DNA from 4 places in the Rothia koreensis genome. Region 1 is predicted to be linked to each of the others. Evidence: riboswitches for the same ligand, from Rfam matches in the RefSeq annotation. Region 1 holds a riboswitch; each other region holds the start of a gene.
The links. Region 1 has a riboswitch for S-adenosylmethionine ahead of ACTSLZ_RS01780 (PLP-dependent transferase). Riboswitches for the same ligand answer to the same signal wherever they lie in the genome.
Positions count from the first base shown of each region.

Region 1 (4,849 bases):
ATATCAGCGACTCGACTCCCCCGAGACTCACGGAGAGCCCGAACACCTCGGTGGACTCCGCAAACGCCCTCGCCGCTGCTTCGCCGCCCCGGACACGCAGGGACACGACCCCGCCGAATCCGGACATCTGCCTCGCAGCGACGTCGTGCCCCGGGTGTTCCGGAAGACCCGGGTACCAGACCCGTTCGACGTCGTTTCGGTCCGCGAGCCATTCGGCAATGGTTTGGGCGTTTTCGCAGTGCTGCCGGATACGGACTCCGAGGGTCTTGAGGCTGCGCGAGGTCAGGAACGCATCCTGCGGACCCGCGACGGCACCGCCGGCGAATTGTTGGAATTGCAACACCTCGGCCAGGGGCTGGTCCTCCCACACCGCGTCACCGACGACCAGCGCACCGCCCAACACATCCGAATGCCCACCGATGTACTTGGTGGTCGAGTGGACCACGACGTCGGCACCCCACGTCAAAGGATTCTGGAGCGCAGGCGAGGCGAACGTATTGTCGACGACCAGCAGCGCCCCGGCGGCATGAGCGGCCTCAGCCCATTCGCGGAGGTCCACGATGCTCAGCAAGGGGTTGGTCGGCGTCTCGACCCAGAGGACGGTCGTCGACGGATCAGCGAGCAGGCGGTCGCGCTCGTCGGTCCTGGTTGGGGGCACGAACGCGGTCTCGACCCCCCCACCTGGAATACAACTGGCTGAGGAGCCGATGTGTCCCGCCATAGGTCTCCGCCGCCGCCACCACGGTGTTCCCGGGTCGGAGCACCGAACGCAGCAGGGCGTCCTCCGCGGCGATCCCGGATGCGAAGGCAAAGGCGTGGGTCCCGTTCTCGACCTGCGCGAGTTGCGTTTCCAGGGCGGTGCGCGTCGGGTTTCCGCCACGCGAGTACTCGTATCCGCTCTTGAGCGTCTCGACCCCGTCCTGCGTGAACGTCGAGGTCTGGTAGATGGGCGGGATCACGGCCCCCGTCAAGGGGTCCGGCTCCTGTCCTGCGTGGACGGCGGCCGTCCTGAATCCGGGCCGGACCACGGACGGCTGCGTCCTCGCGGAGGTCCCGTCCTGCGCAGGCCGGCGTGACCCGAGGTCGTTGATTTCTTGCGTCGCGGTCATGCTCGAACGGTCTCCTTCTCGCGTGCGGTGGGTGCCTGGTTCGGGCTGGCTCCGGTGACCCTGTCGAGCGACGTCGCGAGGTCCTGCCACAGGTCCTCGACGTCTTCGCGTCCGAGGGCCAGCCGAACGGTCTGCTCGGTGATCTCTCCCGCCTCCCTGAGTTCGGGGGTGAGTCGACAATGGGTCGTCCACGCCGGGTGGGTGGCCATCGATCGTCCGTCGCCGAGGTTGGCGGCGAGCTTGAACAGTTCCAACGAGTCGAAGAATCGCTCGACGTCGTCCGTGGTCCCGTCGATCTCGAAGGAGAGGACCGCCCCGGTACCGCGTGGGAAGTCGCGGTCGGCGATCGCGGCGTCGCTCGAGCCGGGAAGGCTCGGGTGCCGCACGCTCCGCACGCGCGGATGGGAAGCCAAACGCCGGGCGATCCCTTCCGCAACCCGGCAGTGACGGTCCACCCGGACGTCCAGGGTCTCGATCCCGTCCAGTGCCTGCTGAGCATTCCACGGTGCCAGGCTCGGGCCGAGATCGTTGAGCAGCTGCGCCCTGACGAGGTGAAGGAAGGCCCCGTGCTCGCCGTGCCCCGCAACCAGCGACTGATTGCCGAACCGGCGGCGCGGCGCGGTGAACTGGGGCCATCGGGCCGCATCACTGCTCGGCGAGAACCGTCCGGTGTCCACAACGATTCCGGCCAGCGCGCTGCCGTTGCCGGTCAGGTACTTCGTGACCGAGTGAACGACGACGTCGGCCCCGAGCTTTCCCGGTTGCAGGAGGTGCGGCGTCGCGAGGGTGTTGTCCACCACGAGCGCGGATCCGGCGGCGTGTGCGATGGCCGCGATGTCGGGAATGTCCGGGAGATCGGCGTGCGGGTTCCCGACGGATTCCACGAGGAATGCCCGGGTCCGTTCCGTCACGGCCCGTTCCCACTCGTTCGGTCGATGAGGGTCGACCCAGGTGACCGCGATGCCCGCCTCTGCGAGCGTGTCGTTGAGGAGGTCGGCAGTACCGCCGTAGATGCGGTTCGAGGCAACCACGTGTCCCGCGGGAATCTCGGGGTGCGGCTCGCCGTCCTGGCTCTGCCCCGAACGCCCGGCCAGGGCAAGGAGGGTCAGGGTCAGCGCGGCCTGTCCGGAGGACGTCGCGACGGCGCCGACACCGCCCTCGAGCTCGGCCAGCCGACGCTCCAGGAGTCCCACGGTGGGGCTTCCGGTCCTCGAGTACGTGAATCCGGGTTCCCGCTGACCGAAGCACTCCCTGGCATCGCGAAGAGTATCGAATTCGTAGGAGGCGGTCAGGTACAGCGGCGGTCGAACCGGGCGGGCCGACGGCGGGTCGGTCGTGCCACCGTGGATCTGCACCGTGCCGAGCCCGGGTCCCTGCGGGTATTCCTCTGCTGACATCGTAATCCCCTTCGAAGGCGGGGCGCCGAGTCCTTCTCGTGACGCCGTGCTTGCCGGGGAGCGGTGTGCTCCCGGCCGGATCTTCATCTGGGGCACCCCATCACAGCGGAAAGGGTTGCCGACCGGTCAGCCAGAGCTTCACGACCGGTGCTCGTGATCCTGATAGCGAACTTACAACCTGGTCAGCGGCCTCGAAAGGACATGACCTCCGATTCCGCCGCCACGTCACACACGGTTCACCCGAAGCCCGACGACGTCATATGACGTTCGCCCGGGCGCTTTCGTGACGGGTTCCGGGAACCGCCTCGATGAGTGTCCGAGTCAGCTGCTCCCGCGGGGTATCGAAGACTTCCCCCGCCGGTCCGGACTCGATCACGCGTCCCTCGGCCATGACCAGGACGTCGTCGGAGATCTGGCGGATGACGGCCAGGTCGTGACTGATGAACACGTATGACAACCCCAGCCGCTCCTGGAGGTCCGCGAGGAGATCAAGGATCTGGGCCTGGACCGAGACGTCGAGCGCGGAGACCGGTTCGTCCAGCACGATGAGCTCGGGATCGACCGCGAGCGCCCGGGCAATGGAGACGCGTTGCCTCTGGCCCCCGGAGAGCTCCGCGGGTCGGCGACCGGCCAGGTCACGAGGGAGGGCCACGAGGTCCAGGAGCTCGTTGACGCGTTCGGCCCGCTCCGCGCGGGTTCCGATGCGGAAGCCGCGCAATGGTTCCCCGATCGATGCGGCGACGGTGTACTTCGGGTCGAGGGGACCGGTCGGGTCCTGATGGACGAAGCGCGCCCGGGTTGCCAGTTCTCTCCCCTGCCGCCGGTTGTGTCCCAGGGGCTTCCCGAAGACTTCCAATTCCCCCTGGTCGTAGGATTCCAGGCCAAGGAGAATGCGTGCCGTCGTCGATTTTCCGGACCCTGACTCGCCCACGATCCCCAGCGTCCGGCCTGGGGCCAACTCGAAGTCGACGTCGGTCACCGCCTGGACCCGGTGCGGTCCCGTCCCGAAAGCCTTGCTCAGGCCCTTGGCGCGAACCACGGGCGTGGTTCCTTCCGGAACGATGCCGGTCTTCCGGTGCGGAACCGCGTGCACCACCGGCGAGGCCGACATCAGTCTCCGGGTGTACTCGTGCTGGGGGTCGGCGAAGACGCGTTCGGCGCGCCCTTCTTCCACCACACGCCCTTTCTCCATGACCAGGATGCTGTCCGCGCGGTCGCGGGCAACACCGAGATCGTGCGTGATCAGCAGAAGGCCCGCTCCTGCACGGGCGACCCGGTCTTCCAGGAGGTCCAGGATGCTCTTCTGGGCCGAGACGTCGAGCGCGGAGGTCGGTTCGTCCGCGATCACGAGGCGGGGTTCGCGCGCGAGAGCCAGCGCGATGAGGACCCGTTGTCGCTGGCCCCCGGAGAGTTCGTGCGGGTACCGCGACCCGTGGAGTTCTGGGTCGAGGCCGACGTCGGCGAGCGCCGTCGCGATCCGGGCTGCGGCCTGGCGGCGCGCGGTTCCCGCGGCCCGCAGCGTCTCGGACAGCTGGGAGGCAATCGTGCGCACCGGGTTGAGACCCGTCCCGGTGTCCTGGGGGACGTATCCCAGCAGGTCGCCGCGGACGTTTTTCCACACCTTGTCGGAGGCGCCGCGCATGTCCTGCCCCATCAGCCGTTGTTCGGCCGTTCGTGCGTGCGCGGAACCCGGGAGCAACCCGGCGGCCACGGCGGCGGTGGTCGATTTGCCCGATCCGGATTCCCCGACGACGGCCAGGGTCTGCCCGACCGGGACGGTCAGCGATACGCCTTCGACGGCGGGGGACGCGGCGGGGGCGTAGCGCACCGTCAGATCGCGCAGGGTGAGGGCGGCGACCTGGTTGTCGGTCCCGTGCTCCGTGTGAGTGCGGCCGGTCTCTTCGGCGTCGACCTCGTGATGGTGCGCGTCCGCGGGTCCCGACGCCGCGGGTTGTGTTGCCTCGGTGCGCTGCTGTGCGCGGGATCGGGTCAGGGTTGGGGTCCAGGGAGTCATGATGGTCTCCTCTCCGTTTGGAGGGCGTGGGCAATGCGATTGACGGATACGACGACGCCCGCGATCACCAGCCCGGGGATCACGGTCATCCACCACGAGCTGGCGAGGTAGTCCCGACCCTCGGAGATCAGGAGGCCCCATTCGGGGTCGGGCGGCTGGGTCCCGAATCCGAGAAAGCTCAGGGCCGAGATCGCGAGAACCGCCGCGCCGAACTCGATGGCGGCGAGAGCGCCGACGGGTCCGATCGCGTGGGGCAGGACGTGGCGCAAGAGGATCTCGGGTGTCCTGATGCCCGACATGGTCGCGGCTTCGATGAACAGCGAATTCCT
Region 1 is NZ_CP197643.1:399,368-404,216, forward strand. It holds partial or broken gene ACTSLZ_RS01775 (cystathionine gamma-synthase) at 1-1,109, opposite strand, end outside; gene ACTSLZ_RS01780 (PLP-dependent transferase) at 1,106-2,506, opposite strand; SAM riboswitch class IV at 2,548-2,665, opposite strand; gene ACTSLZ_RS01785 (dipeptide ABC transporter ATP-binding protein) at 2,763-4,520, opposite strand; gene ACTSLZ_RS01790 (ABC transporter permease) at 4,517-4,849, opposite strand, start outside.

Region 2 (4,849 bases), 340 kb from region 1:
CTCGCCCCCGCCCTGGGCAACCGTTCCACGCCGCCCCCGGGGAAAACTTGGGACGACGTCGCCCTCTCCTCGGCCGCTATCCTTGGCCCGAACGCCTCGGGCAAGAGCAATCTTTTGGATGCCCTCAGCTATGTTCGGGCCGCGATATCGCTTTCGGCGACTCGCTGGCAGGACCGCTCCGAGAACCCGAGCGTCCCGCATTACCCGTATACCCTGATCGCTCGCAAAGACCGTGGCCCCTCGAGGTACGAACTCGATGTCGAGCACGAAGGCACCCGGTACCATTACGGATTCCTCGTGGATTCCTCCGGGTTCACCGACGAATGGCTGAGCCGGGTGCCCAACCGCAGATGGTCACCGTGCTTCTCCCGCACCCGGGAGGACGGAAAAACCGACATCGAGTGGAACAGCGCTTTCATCTCCAAGTCCGCGCGAGCCGGCCTTGGAAATGTCGCCCCCAGGGAACTGGTGCTCTCGGCTGCCCTGCGGTCCGAGGTGTCTCCCCTGGCGGAACTGGCCGAGGCTGTCCTGGGCTACTTCGACACGATCGACTACGGCGACGTCGAAACGGACCATCGAATCTATCGCCTGGTCCGGTCCATCAAGAAGGGGGATTTCCAACTCGATGAGCTCTCTCGCCTACTCAAGGTGGCCGACCTGGGAATCACCAAGATCACGGTGGACGAGAAGAAGATCCCCAGCGATGTGCTCGCCAAGTGGAGCAGGATCCAGGAGATTCTGGAGGGGCGGGACGATCCGAGAGGCGCAGCCGAGGGCAACGGCTCAACACGTCCTACCGAGGACGCCGGCCTGACCGAGGACGAAGCAGAGGATCTGGCCTACAACCTGGTATTCCACCACCAGGGTTCCGAAGAGGAGAGCTTCGCCCTCTCCCTCAAGGATGAATCGGACGGCACACGCACCTGGCTGTCGGTCGCTCCCGCGATCATCACCACCCTGAGACGAGGGGGCGTACTCCTCGCGGACGAGATCGATACGAGCCTCCATCAGAACATGGTTGAGCTGATCATCAAGACCTTCACCGATCCCGACATCAATGTCCGGGGAGCCCAGCTGATCTTTACCAGCCACAACACCAACATTCTCGAACACATGGGAGAACTGGGTCTTACTGAGAAGCACATCTGGTTCACGGAGAAGAACGGACTCGGAGAGAGCTCGTACTTCAGTCTGAGCGACTACCCCAAATCCAAGGACGCCAATCACGAACGTCGCTACCTGGCGGGACGGTACGGGGCTATCCCCATGCTCGCCCCCAGCGTCCTGCGCGGAATCGTCGGTCCCGACGAGGACGGTCAGAATGAGTAGAACCAGAAGACAGGTTCGCAAGCCCCCTTCGACATCTCGACAGAAGCGCTCCGACCGGCTCCATCGCATCCTCGTGGTCTCAGACGGAGCGCTCACCGAACCGGAATATTTCGAGCTGCTGAACCGCCATATCCAGCACACTCTTCCACCCCACGCCGACAAGATTCAGATCAAGGTCGATCCCAAGACCAAGGACGGCAAAGCACGACGAAAAGCGAAGAACAACCCGATGGACGTCGTCGACCGATGCATCCTGCTCAGAGATGATGATGCGCGGAAGAACAACACGAAAGACATCCCGAAGTATGCAGCGGTCTTCGCCGTCGTCGACGTGGACCAGTGGGACGACGTCCGGCGAGGTTCGGGGAATACCTCTCTGCTGGCCAAGGCATTGAGCAAGGCCAAAGATCATGGCATACACGTACTGGTGTCCAACCCGCAGTTCGAAACGTGGCTCGTCCTGCACACCGAGTGCACCCCTGCGGGGGACCAACAGGGGTTGGATCGGCAATGCAGAGAGCGCTCGCTGCTCAAGGGAAAGAATATTCACGACGATTTCCCCATTGATCAGTACAAGCGTGCCGCGGAAAGGGCCAAGGAGCACCACCCCGTCGGAGTCAACCAGATCGGCCCCAAGGGGTCCACCGGCTTGTTCCATCTCGTCGACACCATCAGCAAGTGGACCTGCCTGGACCGGTAGCCCGCACTCTCCTTCGCCCTGCCCTGATGACGCACTTTGACGCGTGCCGTTTCATCTCTCGAAACAGTCCGGGCCGAGTTGGAGCGGCCCCGGAGGGCACGCTTAATCTGGAGTGGGAAACCATCCAGAGCGACCGAGAGACCTGGCTCGACGACGTCGCAGCAACCTTCTCCCCCCGCAATGGCCCGCATATTCCACAGGGCCCGGGGAGAATACGGTGCTAACGCCAGGGTTCGATGGAGTGATTGATTGTGAGTTCGGCCCGCGCCCCGAAGGACACCCGTGCCTTGGAGGCCGAGGCCGCGTCGGTCCGATTCCACGATGTCGGGAAGTCTTTCGGCACCTCGTCCCGTGGCGGGACGCGTACTCAGGTCCTTCGCGACGTGAGTTTCACGGTGCAACCGGGTGAGATCGTCGCCGTCGTCGGGCCGTCCGGGTGCGGCAAGTCCACTCTCCTGCGCGCGACGGCGGGGCTGGACACCGCAACCGAGGGCTCCGTCACGATCGATGGCAGCCCGGTTCGGGACATTGATCCTCGGTGCGCCGTCGGATTCCAGGAGCCCCGCCTGCTGCCCTGGCGTTCGATCACGGACAATGTCGCCCTCGGCCTGCCAAGAAAGACCCCCGCGTCCCGCGGCCGGAAACGTGTTACGGAACTGATCGAGCTCGTCGGTCTGACCCCGCACGCGAACCACCGGCCGGGCGAGGTCTCCGGCGGCATGGCCCAGCGCGCGGCCCTGGCCAGGGCCCTGGCCCGGAATCCGCAGGTGCTCCTGCTCGACGAACCCTTCGGCGCGCTCGACGCCCTGACCCGGCTCAAGATGCAGGATCTGCTCCTCGATCTGCATCGGCAGGACCCCACCACGGTTCTGCTCGTGACGCACGACGTCGACGAGGCGCTGTACCTCTCCGACCATGTCATCGTCCTGGGACGCCCGGCCCCAGGTGAGCCGGCGGGAATCGTGGAGAACATCGAGGTCGACCTCCCTCGACCCCGTTCTCGCGAGGACTCGGATCTGACGCGAATGCGCGGACACCTTCTGGGGCTGCTCGGCGTCGACACCACGGCGCACTAGCCCCACGACGTCGAGCCCGTGAACCACCCATGCCCAGCAAGGACCCGATCCCGATGACCACCTTTTCCCGTCGCGACGCCCTCAAAGGCGTCGGCCTCGGCGCCGTCGCCCTGACCTTGTCCGGATGCATGTCCGGCGAAGGAGCCGGCCGTGGCGTCATCAACGCGGATGCTTCCGGAAGCATCACCCTGGACTACGCGACGTACAACCCCTTGTCGCTGATCATGCGCAAGAAGAAGTGGCTCGAAACCGCCGCCGAAGGAATCGGGCAGTCCGTCTCCTGGTTGAAATCTGCCGGTTCCAACAAGGCCAACCAGAGCCTGATCGGTGCCGCGATCGACGTCGGTTCGACCGCGGGTTCGGCCGCCCTTCTGGCACGTGCCAACGGTGCGCCGATCACGACGATCGGCCTGTTCTCCCAGCCCGAGTGGTCGGCCCTGGCCAGGACCCCGGACTCTCCCATTCGCGGCGTCGAGGATCTCGCCGGTCGCAGTATTGCGGCGACCCTCGGCACGGACCCCTACTTCCTCCTGATCCAGGCCCTCGATGAGGCCGGGCTGTCGGCCGACGATGTGACCATCGTGAATCTCCAGCACGCCGACGGACGATCCGCGTTGGACACGCACCAGGTCGACGCCTGGGCGGGGCTGGACCCCATCATGGCGACGGCCCAGGAGGAAGGCGGCGACGAGTTGTTCTACCGGAATCTCGACTTCAACACCTGGGGATTCCTCAATGCCCGTGAGGAATTCCTCGACCAGAACCCGGAAGGAGCCCAACTCGTCATCGACGTGTACGCCTTCGCGCGCGAATGGGCCATCAGCCACCGGGAAGAAGCCATCGCGGTGTTCGCCGAGGAGGCTGGCATTTCGGACGACGTCGCCCGCACGGTCTGGGACCGCACCCACCTGGATATCGACCCGGTACCGGGCGACAACCAGCTCCGGGTGCTGCGCAATATCGCCCCGATCCTGGTCGATTCGGGGGACGTGTCGGAGCGAAAGGATGCGGACGACGCCGTCGAGAACATCATCGAGAAGAAGTATGCCCGAGCCGCCGATGCATCCGCGGCCGCCCGGCGGATCAAGGGGAAATAGAGCGTGACAAGCTTTCCGAAGAACCGTTGGACCATGGCCGGCCTGGGGGTCGTCCTTCCCCTGCTCGTCCTCGTGGCGTGGCACCTGCTCTCGACCACCGGCGTCTTCACCCCGATTCAGCTGCCGAGCCCGTCGAAGGTCGCGGCTGCGGGCATCGAACTGATGCGCCGGCACGAGCTCTGGCAGCACGTCGGTATCTCGACCCAGCGCGTGATCCTGGGCTTCGTGATCGGCAGCGCGCTCGGGCTCGTGATCGGTGCCCTGATCGGCCTCTCCCGATGGACCCGCATCCTTGCCGGGCCGACCATCGGCGCGATCCGCGCGGTCCCATCTCTGGCTTGGGTCCCGCTCATGCTCCTGTGGGTCGGCGTCGGTGAGAATTCCAAGGTGATCCTGGTGGCGATCGGCGCTTTCTTCCCGGTCTACACCACGGTCGCGGGGGCCCTGAAGCACGTGGACCACCACTTGATCGAAGCGGCTCGGTCCTTCGGCATCCATGGGATCAGGCTCTTCACCACGGTCCAGTTGCCGGCGGTGATGCCGTCCGTGGTCTCGGGGCTCCGGCTGGCCCTGGCCCAGGCCTGGCTCTTCCTGGTGGCCGCGGAACTGGTCGGTGCCTCGATGGGCCTCGGTTTCCTCCTGACCGA
Region 2 is NZ_CP197643.1:57,991-62,839, forward strand. It holds gene ACTSLZ_RS00250 (AAA family ATPase) at 1-1,329, shown strand, start outside; gene ACTSLZ_RS00255 (RloB family protein) at 1,322-2,029, shown strand; SAM riboswitch class I at 2,147-2,272, shown strand; gene ACTSLZ_RS00260 (ABC transporter ATP-binding protein) at 2,281-3,105, shown strand; gene ACTSLZ_RS00265 (aliphatic sulfonate ABC transporter substrate-binding protein) at 3,159-4,202, shown strand; gene ACTSLZ_RS00270 (ABC transporter permease) at 4,236-4,849, shown strand, end outside.
Region 2: it holds a riboswitch for S-adenosylmethionine, as region 1 does, so the genes downstream of both, ACTSLZ_RS00260 (ABC transporter ATP-binding protein) here and ACTSLZ_RS01780 (PLP-dependent transferase) in region 1, are expected to answer to the same signal.

Region 3 (4,849 bases), 760 kb from region 1:
ACGCAAGAGCGAGCCAGGAAGCCGCCGGCCACCAAGGAGTCGGGAAGGGGGAGGGCCCCGAGCCCTCGCGCGAGCGTCGGCGTCGCATGGCCAGGTGCGTCACCAGGATCATGACCCAGACCAGAACTGTCGCGAACGTCACCAGGGTTGCGACGTACAGGAATGCGTTCTCGAAGAAGTGGTTGACCAGCACCCCGGCCACGAGGACGATGCCCATCGCTGCCACCGTCATACTGGGGGTGCCCCGCGACGATACTCGGCTGAAGGAGCGCGGCGCGAGACCGCGTTGGGCGAGCCCGTACAACATCCGCCCGGCCCCGTAGATGTCCGAATTGATTGCGGACACGGCGGCCGTCAGAACCACCACATTGAGGATGTGGGCGGCCGCAGGGATGCCCAACCCGGAGAAGATCTGCACGAAAGGCGAGCCTTCGTCGCCGATGCTGCTCCAGGGGTAGAGGGACATGATCACGCCCATCGTGAGGACGTAGAAGAGCAGGATGCGCACCGGGACGGTGTTGATCGCCCCGGGGATGGATTTCTCCGGGTCTTCGGCCTCGCCCGCGGTGATTCCGATGTTTTCCACGCCGCCGAAGGCGAACATGACCACGGTGAAACAGGCCAGGAAGCCCGAGAACCCGTGGGGGAAGAAGCCACCCTGTTCCCACAGGTTCGTCACGGACGGCTGGATCTCCTGGTGCAGCTGAACACCGAAGACGATCAGGGCCAGGCCTCCGACGATCATCGCCACGATGGCGCCGACCTTGACCAGGGTCAGCCAGAACTCGACCTCGCCGTAGACCTTCACCTTGGTGAGGTTGACCGCCATGATGATCGCGACGACCGAGACGATCCAGATCCAGCTCGGCGTCGTCGGGAACCAGAACTTCATGTAGAGGGAAAAGGCCGTGACGTCCGCGACGGCGACGAGCGCCATCTCGAAGGCAAAACTCCAGCCGGTGACGAATCCCGCCCAGCGGCCCAAATACTCGGTCGCGTAGTCGGCGAATGAGCCGGGGACCGGGTGGACCAGGGCCATTTCGCCCATGGCGCGCATGACCATGAAAACCGCCGCACCACCGATGATGTAGGCCAGAAGCACCGAGGGGCCGGCGAACTGGATGGCGTCCGCGGACCCGAGGAACAGGCCCGTTCCGATGGCTGAACCGAGGGCAATGAAACGAATGTGCCGCAGGGTCAGCCCGCGCCTGAGCGACGTCCGTGCGTTCTCCGCGACGTCGCCCGCGGCTCCCTTTCCGCCCCATCTCGGGGAGGGGTTGTTCTCCTGGCTCACGGTATTCCTTCGGGGCGGTCGATGGTGATGCCGCTCGGTCCGACACCGAACGACCATGAGACAGGGTACGCAATGGTCTCGCTCACGTCATAAATGTCATGACGTTTCATACGGGTGCAGTATGACGCCGGCACTTGACGCGCGCTCCGCCCATGCGAAAACCTTGTATCGGGTCAAGAGAGCCAGCGCAAAGCCCCAGCTTGCTGGCCGGCAACCCTCCAACCGCGGTGGGGTGCCCTGGGTGAGGACCTGGTGGTCGCGAACAGCGATCGCAAGCGCGGGCGCGGTGTGCCCGGTCGTCTCGATCAGTGAGACTCGTATTCCCCGGTGAACCAGAGGGTTCCGGGTCGACCCGGGTGCTGATGGATCGGAAGACGGCCGGTCGCTCCATGCCCCTCGAATCGACAGGAGCAAAAATGAGCACTCAAGGTCTTCCCACTCCTTCCGCGCCGCAGGGCTGGAAGTTCGAGACACAGCAAATTCACGCCGGACAGGACCCGGATTCCGCGACCGGTGCGCGGGCATTGCCGATCTACCAGTCGACGTCCTTCGTGTTCGACGACGCCGAGCAGGCGGCCAACCGGTTCGGGCTCAAGGAACTCGGCCCCATCTACTCGCGCTTGACGAATCCGACCCAGGAAGTCGTCGAGAACCGCATTGCCGCGCTCGAAGGCGGCGTCGGTGCCCTTCTGGTCGCATCCGGCCAAGCAGCCATCACCATCGCGATCCTCAATATCGCGAGGGCCGGGGACCACGTGGTCGCCAGCCCCAGCCTTTACGGCGGTACGTACAACCTGCTCAAGCACACCTTGAGTTCCTACGGCATCGAGACCACCTTCGTGGAGGACTTCGACAACCCCGAGGCCTGGCGCGCCGCGGTCCGACCGAACACCAAGGTTTTCTACGGCGAGACCGTACCGAATCCGCGCAGCGACGTGTTCGATATCGAACCGTTGGCCGAACTCGCTCACGAAGTCGGTGTGCCGTTGGTCGTGGACAACACGGTGCCCACCCCGTACCTCGTCAAGCCGTTCGAATGGGGAGCCGACGTCGTCGTGCACTCCGCGACCAAGTACCTCGGAGGACATGGGAACAGCGTCGGTGGCGTGATCGTCGATTCCGGCAACTTCGACTATTCGAAGTACCCGGACCGGTTCCCGCAGTTCAATACCCCGGATCCCAGCTACCACGGCCTGGTCTTCGCCGAGGACCTCGGACCCAACGGCGTCTTCGGCGTCAATCTCTCCTACATACTGCGGGCACGCGTGACCCTGCTGCGTGATCTCGGCGCCTCGATCTCGCCGACCAACGCGTTCAACATTTCCATCGGCCTCGAAACTCTCTCCCTTCGCGTGGAGAGGCACGTAGAGAACGCTCGCAAGGTCGCCACGTGGCTGGAAGCTCGTCCCGACGTGACGCGCGTGCACTATGCGGGCCTCGAGTCATCGCCCTGGTACGACCTCGGGCGGAAATACGCGCCCCATGGCGTCGGGGCGGTCGTCGGCTTCGAACTCGAGGGAGGTGCGGAGCCGGCCCGAAACTTCGTGGATTCCCTTCAGCTTCACTCCAACGTGGCCAACATCGGGGACGTGCACTCGTTGGTCATCCACCCCGCCTCGACCACGCACTCGCAGCTTTCGGACAAGGAGCTTCGCGATGCTGGAGTGGCTCCCGGATTCGTCCGGCTCTCCGTGGGGCTCGAGCACATAGACGACATCCTGGCCGATCTCGAGCACGGTTTCGACGCGCTGACATCCGCGGACGGCGCGACCGTATCGGCAGAACCCGTATCCGCGAACAGGCAATAGACGAACGAGGAGCAGACGTGACGATCGTCGGTACCGGTGCGCGCAAGGCCGAAACCAGGGGAGACGGCGTAGTCAATTACTACGACGTCGGCGACCTTCTGGTGGACTCCGGCGCTGTCATCTCCGACGCCACCATCGCGTACGAGACCTGGGGGACGTTGAACCAGGACGCGTCCAACGCCGTCCTGGTTCTTCACGCCCTCACCGGGGACACGCACGCGGCACACGGCGAGGCCCCGGAGGGGGCGAGTGAGCTCGAGCGCAGGGCGGCCGAAGAAGAAGGCTGGTGGGAAGGGCTCATCGGGCCCGGTGCGGCGATCGACACCGACCAGTACTTCGTGGTGTGTCCGAACATCATCGGCGGCTGCTACGGATCGACCGGGCCCTCGTCCCCGGCGCCGGCAACGATCGATCCGGAGCGGCGACCCTGGGGATCCAGGTTCCCCCTGACCACGATCCGGGATTCCGTGCGGGCCGAAGCCGTGCTGGCGGATGGCCTCGGAATCGACCAGTGGTCTCTGGTGATCGGCGGCTCGATGGGCGGGGCCCGTGCGATCGAGTGGGCCGTGACCTTCCCGGACCGTGTGCGCCACTGCGCCACGATTGCTGCCGGGGCCGAATCGACGGCGGAGCAGCTCTCCTGGGGCCAGGCCCAGGCGCTCGCGATCCGGCAGGACCCGAACTTTGCCGGGGGAGACTACTATTCGGGGCCTTTCCCGGTCGACGGCCTGGGGCTGGCCCGCCGCATTGCTCACATCACCTATCGCTCCGCGACGGAACTGCACTACCGGTTCGGCCGCCACCCGCAAGGCGACGAGGACCCGTCGGGACCGTGCGTGAACACGCGGGGTCGTTACCGGGTCGAAAGCTACCTGGACCACCAGGCGTCGAAGCTCGCTGGCCGGTTCGACGCGAATTCCTACCTGTGCGTCAATGACGCCCTCATGAGCCACGACGTCGCCCGGGGCCGAGGCTCCCTGAAGGAAGCGCTCGCCCGGGCGACGTGCGGGTGGACGATCGTGGCCGTGGACTCGGACCGTCTGTTCTACCCCCGGGATTCGGAGATCCTCGCGCGCTCCCTTCCCGAACCCGTGGAGGTGGGGTACATCAGCTCACCGAGCGGCCACGACGCCTTCCTCATCGAGACCTCCCAAATCAGCAAGTTCCTCCGTGAGGGCGATGCCCTGCGGGACGCGCCCTTGGGCTCGCCCTGCCGGGACTGACGAGGTTACGGTTCGGACTGCGACGTCGTCGCCCCGACACCGGCGACGACGTCGGTCGCTGAGCCGAACCGAACTGGGTCGTGAATAGGATGGGACGCATGACTCCACATCCCACCGTCGAATTCTCGCGCCCTGAATCCGAGCGTCCCGGAACGCACCTGGTCCTGATGCTTCACGGCTACGGTTCCCACGAAAAGGACCTCCTCGGGCTTCTGCCGGCCCTTCCCCAGGACGGCTTCACCTACGCGGGAATGAGAGCACCCGACCCGGTCCCGGGCGGCGGACCCGGTTACAGCTGGTTCGCCCTCCAGGGGACGTTCGGCCAGCACATCACCGCCGACGTCGAAGAAGCCCAGCAGGCGGCCGCCGACGTCGTCTCCTGGATCGAGAGCAACGCCGAAGGCTACTCGGACGTGACCCTTTTCGGATTCTCCCAAGGTATGGCCGTCGCGACCTCCGTGCTGCGGCATCGCCCGGACCTCGTGCGCGCCGTCGTCGGGCTGTCCGGATTTGTTCTGGACGCC
Region 3 is NZ_CP197643.1:2,545,914-2,550,762, reverse strand. It holds gene ACTSLZ_RS11385 (amino acid permease) at 1-1,351, opposite strand, end outside; SAM riboswitch class IV at 1,466-1,578, shown strand; gene ACTSLZ_RS11380 (bifunctional o-acetylhomoserine/o-acetylserine sulfhydrylase) at 1,711-3,102, shown strand; gene metX (homoserine O-acetyltransferase MetX) at 3,120-4,325, shown strand; gene ACTSLZ_RS11370 (phospholipase) at 4,424-4,849, shown strand, end outside.
Region 3: it holds a riboswitch for S-adenosylmethionine, as region 1 does, so the genes downstream of both, ACTSLZ_RS11380 (bifunctional o-acetylhomoserine/o-acetylserine sulfhydrylase) here and ACTSLZ_RS01780 (PLP-dependent transferase) in region 1, are expected to answer to the same signal.

Region 4 (4,849 bases), 410 kb from region 1:
CCACACCTTTTCCCCGGCCGACTTGCAAAAACACGGAGCTTACGTCGAGAGGGCGACCCTGTCACGCGCGGTCCAGGCTCACGCGGAGGACAGGGTCTTCTGGCACGGGAACCACGCGATCGTCTTCTGACGGCGTCGTGGGCGTGAGTGTCGTAGCACCGCGTGGTTCCTGTGGGTGGCCGGCGGCTGAAGGGCTCGCCACGATGTGCGTTGCGTGGCTGGTGGCTGAAGGGCCCGCGACGATGTGCGCTGCGTGGCCGGCGGCTGACGGGCCCGGGACGATGTGCGCTGCGTGGCCGTTACCCGATTCGGTGGCGACAACCGCCATTGGGAGGCGGTTGAACCCCCACCCAGCGACGGAAAACGCCAATCTATCGGGTAAGCACCTCCCAACAGAGCCGCGCGGAGGACGCACAAGACCGCGATATTGCGGGTAAACCCCGCTCTATCGGGTAAGCGCCACCTGACAGGGCTGCGGGGAGGGTGCCGGAGACAGCGATGCGGTCGGTAAACCCCGCTCTATCGGGTAAGCACCTCCCGACAGAGCCGCGCGGCGGGCGCACAGGGCCGCGATAGTGCGGGTAAACGCCGCTCTATCGGGTAAGCGCCTCCCAACAGCGCCGCCCAGCGGGCACCCGGGGACGCGACGGCGTCGCGCATCCGTTCGAGGTGGCAATCCGGTGCAGTTTCGCCCCCTGTCCCGGCGCGAGGTGGCAACCGCGTGCAGATTTTGGGGTGAAAAGTGCACGTGGCTGCCACCTAGCGCGGTGGTCGTGCACGAAATTGCCACCTCGACGCCGGCCGACTCCACCAACGCGCCGATTCAGTCCCGCCGTCGACGCAACCTGGCTACCGCCTCAGCCTCGCAGCGTCGCGGCGGCGGCGACGTCGCCGGCGTGGCACCGGCCGCCCTGGACTGCCAAGGAGTCCAGACGGTCGGCAGAGTTGGTGACGACCACGATCGTCGTGGGGTCCTTGCCGGCGTCGCGGACGGCGTCGATGTCCATCGACCCAAGGTGCTGGCCCGCGGCGACGCGGTCGTGTTTGGCGGATTCAAGGTCGAAAGGCTCGCCCTTGAGTTCGACGGTGTCGATGCCCAGGTGAAGCAGGACCTCCAGGCCGTCATCGGTCCTGATGCCGAGGGCGTGTTTGCTGCTGGTGGTCACCGTGACCTCGCCCGATACGGGTGCGACGATCTCGCCCGATGAGGGTTCCTGGATTCCGAAACCCTCGCCCATCATCTTCTGGGCGAAGACCGGGTCGGGGACGTGGTCAATGCGGATGACTTCCCCGGCGAGCGGGGCGAGAAGGTTCGATTCGTTTGTCTGTTCAGCGGCCATGAGATGACTCCTTGGGGGATTCGGAAATCGTCAGGGACGACAGTTTGAAATCCACCCTAGACGCATCCGGTCGTGAGGGCATGCACCTTTTGCCAATTCCCGAGCGCGAGGTGCGCCCGCGGCCTACCCGCGGCTCGCACCCGCGCCTCGCACCCCGACCGCGGCCCACCCGCGGCTCGCACTCGCACCCGCACCCGCACCCCGACCCGGCACCGGCACCCGCAGAGTCAGTACAGGCGCTCGGTGGCGATCCTCGCGCCCTCGGTCAGGGACTTGAGCTTGGCCTCGGCGACCTGGGGATGGAGCCGACCGCCCAGACCACAGTCGGTCCCGGCGATCACGTTCTCCTTGCCCAGGACGGAGGCGTATTGCTCGATCCGCTGGGCCACGAGCTCGGGATGCTCGACCACGTTGGTCGAGTGGGAGACGACGCCGGGGATCACCAGCTTGCCGTCGGGGAGGCTCACTCCCTCCCAGTCCTTCCACTCGTGCGCGTGGCGGACGTTCGCCGCCTCGAAGACGTACGCTCCGGCGTTGATCGTGAAGAGCGAGTCGATGAGGTGTTTGATCTCGATGTCCGTGGTGTGGGGGCCGTGCCACGATCCCCAGCAGAGGTGGAAGCGGACCTGCTCCTCGGGAATGCCGCGCAAGGCATAGTTCGCGGCCTCGATCGCGAGCTGATTGAACCGCAGGTACTCCTCGATCGTGGGCTCGGGCGTCAGCTGGTCCCAGGCTTCCGCGATGGAGGGGTCGTCCAATTGCACGATGAATCCGGCGTCGGTGATGGCCTTGTATTCCTCGTGGAGCACATCTGCCCAGGCATAGATGAACTCTTCGTCGGTCGCGTAGTGGTGATTGCCGATGCGCGACGCCGACCCTGGCGACAGGGACGCGATGAACGCCTCCGACGCCTCATTCTTCTCCACGGCGGTGCGCAGGTTGTTGATGTCCGCTGCGACAGCGTCCTGCCCTTGGTAAGTCAGCGGTCCCGTCGCGATCGGGAATTCACCGTCCGGGTCGTTGCCCAGGTTGATGGATTCGTAGAAATCGGCGAAGCGGTTCCAGTCCCGGCGCACCGCGAAGCTGTTGTACCGACCGTTGCCCGGCGTCTTGAGGATCTCCTGGAAGGACGTGTTGTCCACGGTTTCGAGGCCACCGGTCCTGGCGAAGGAATAGTGCCACCACGCGCCGTAGTCGACGTCGCTCGCCATCGCGTGACCGTACTCGCCGTCGTTGACGACGTCGATGCCCCACTCGACCTGCTTTTCCACGACGTCGCCGACCGACTCGGTCAGGACTGCCTGGAAATCCGGCTCGGAGATCTCACCGCGGGCGCGCCGGGCGTTGGCCCGAATCAGTTCGTCGGTGCGGGGGAGCGAGCCCACGTGGGTCGTGCGGATACGGTCGGCGCTGTTCAGCATGTTGTTCCTCCATCGGTCTTGGCGGTAGCACCTGCTTCGGGAGCGCGGGTTGCTGCGGCGTCGTCGAGCCAAGTCTCTCGGCCGCTCGGGATGGTCTGTGTGCCCGGCCCAGTTTTCTCGGTTCTTCCTCCGGAATCCAGCGGGCTCCGGCCCGTCGCGGCGTGTGACACGGTATTTCTCGACCAGATCCTGTTACACGATTGTGACCATTGGGGGTTATCGTGTCGATGGCGTCTTTTGGACGCACATCACCAATAGAAGTAGCCAGGGCCACACCGGGGTGGTCCGACGACGATTCTCGTAAAAACGGCTCATCGCATTTGAGGGTGTAGGTGGTTCCTGAAGCCGCCGGTGTCGAGCAGCGATCGGGCTATGTAGTTCGTGAGGTTCCGGAATCCGAGGGCGGAGCCGCGGAGGTGTTCCAGGCGCCCGTTGATCGCCTCTGTTGGCCCGTTGGACGTGCCGGGCCGGTCGAAGAACGCGAGGATGTCGGCGGCGCGCTGCTTGAGCGTGCGGCCGAGCTTGCGGACCTCCACGAGCGCGGCGGGGACGCCGCTGGAGACGGAATCGATGACGGCTGTCATCAGCTTCTTCGCCGTCTTCCGATCGGGTTCGCGGTAGGCAGCGATCACGCGCTGGTAGATGCCCCAGGTCGCCTCGACCTCGACGTGCTCGGAGACCGCGAACAGTGCCTCGAGACGGGTCTGCTGCCGGTCAGTGAGCAGCTGCGCGCCGGTGTGGAGGATGCGGCGGGCCTTGTAGAGCGGATCGTTTTTGCGGCCCCGCCGGCCGTGCAGGCACTGCTGGACGCGACGACGGCAGGTGTCGAGGGCGTCGCCGGCGAGGCGGACGACGTGGAACGGGTCCATCACCGCCTGCGCGTCCGGGAGCTCCTCGCTGACGGCGGTCTTGAAGCCGGTGAACCCGTCCATCGCGACGACCTCGACACCATCGCGCCAGTCCTGCGGGCGTGCGGCGAGCCAGGTCTTGAACACGGCTTTCGAGCGACCCTCGATCATGTCCAGCAGACGGGCGGGGCCGGTCTTGTCGCGGTTCGGGGTGAGGTCGATGATGACGGTGACGTACTTGTCGCCGACTCTCGTGTGGCGCCAGACGTGCTCGTCGACGCCGATCACGGCGACGCCGTCGAACCGGGCGGGATCGTCGATCAGCACTCGACGCCCTTCAGCGAGGACCGCGTTGTTCGCCGTGTGCCAACCGACACCGAGTCCGGCGGCGACGCGGGCGACGGTGAGGTGGTCGATCACGAGCGCTTCCAACGCCCACCGCATCCCGCTACGGGACAGCTTGGCTCGCTCGGGCGCCGCTGCCGTGAGGTCCTCACGCCAGGACCGTCCGCATCCCGAGCACTTGTAGCGGCGGACCCGGACCAGCAGCGTCGTCGGGCGATGACCGAACGGCTCGTGGGCGAGACGCCGCGTGTCCGTCCCGCGCGAGAGCGCCTGGCTACCGCATCCCCGGCACCACGGATCCGGCTCGGCGACGCGGCACTCGATCACCGCGCGATCCGGCTCAAAAAGCTGACCGGTGGCCACGAGGCCGAGCTCGTCGAGATGGCAGAACACGGTCAGATCAGGGGTCGCGAAGGTAGCGTGGTGCACGTCGAGGTCTTCCGGCAGATGGTCAGTGTGAGAACTTCCATCATCGGAAGGCCTCGACCCTCATCCGGCGACCGACGCGCTCAGCCACCTACCCCCTCAACTGCGAAGAGCCGTAAAAACTACAGACGCCGCATTTTCCTCTGGCTTGCCCATCGCACAGGCGAACAGTCGGCCGGCGGCGTCGAGACATGCAGAGGAATCCATGACCGACACGAGTCAGCGGCACACCGCAAAATATCCCGAAGAAATGGCGTATGAGCAGGAACAGACCGGGATGAAGCAGGGTCTCGGCCCGCGCCAGCTCCAGATGATCGCCATCGGTGGGGCGATCGGTACCGGGTTGTTCCTGGGAGCAGGTGGCCGCCTGGCTTCCGCCGGCCCCTCCTTGTTTCTCGACTATGCGCTGTGCGGGATCATCGCCTATCTGATCCTCCGACAGCTGGGCGAACTGGTGGTTCACCGTCCG
Region 4 is NZ_CP197643.1:807,748-812,596, forward strand. It holds gene purU (formyltetrahydrofolate deformylase) at 1-130, shown strand, start outside; gene ACTSLZ_RS03480 (PTS sugar transporter subunit IIA) at 858-1,340, opposite strand; gene ACTSLZ_RS03485 (cobalamin-independent methionine synthase II family protein) at 1,568-2,761, opposite strand; SAM riboswitch class I at 2,768-2,858, opposite strand; gene ACTSLZ_RS03490 (ISL3 family transposase) at 3,073-4,383, opposite strand; gene ACTSLZ_RS03495 (amino acid permease) at 4,586-4,849, shown strand, end outside.
Region 4: it holds a riboswitch for S-adenosylmethionine, as region 1 does, so the genes downstream of both, ACTSLZ_RS03485 (cobalamin-independent methionine synthase II family protein) here and ACTSLZ_RS01780 (PLP-dependent transferase) in region 1, are expected to answer to the same signal.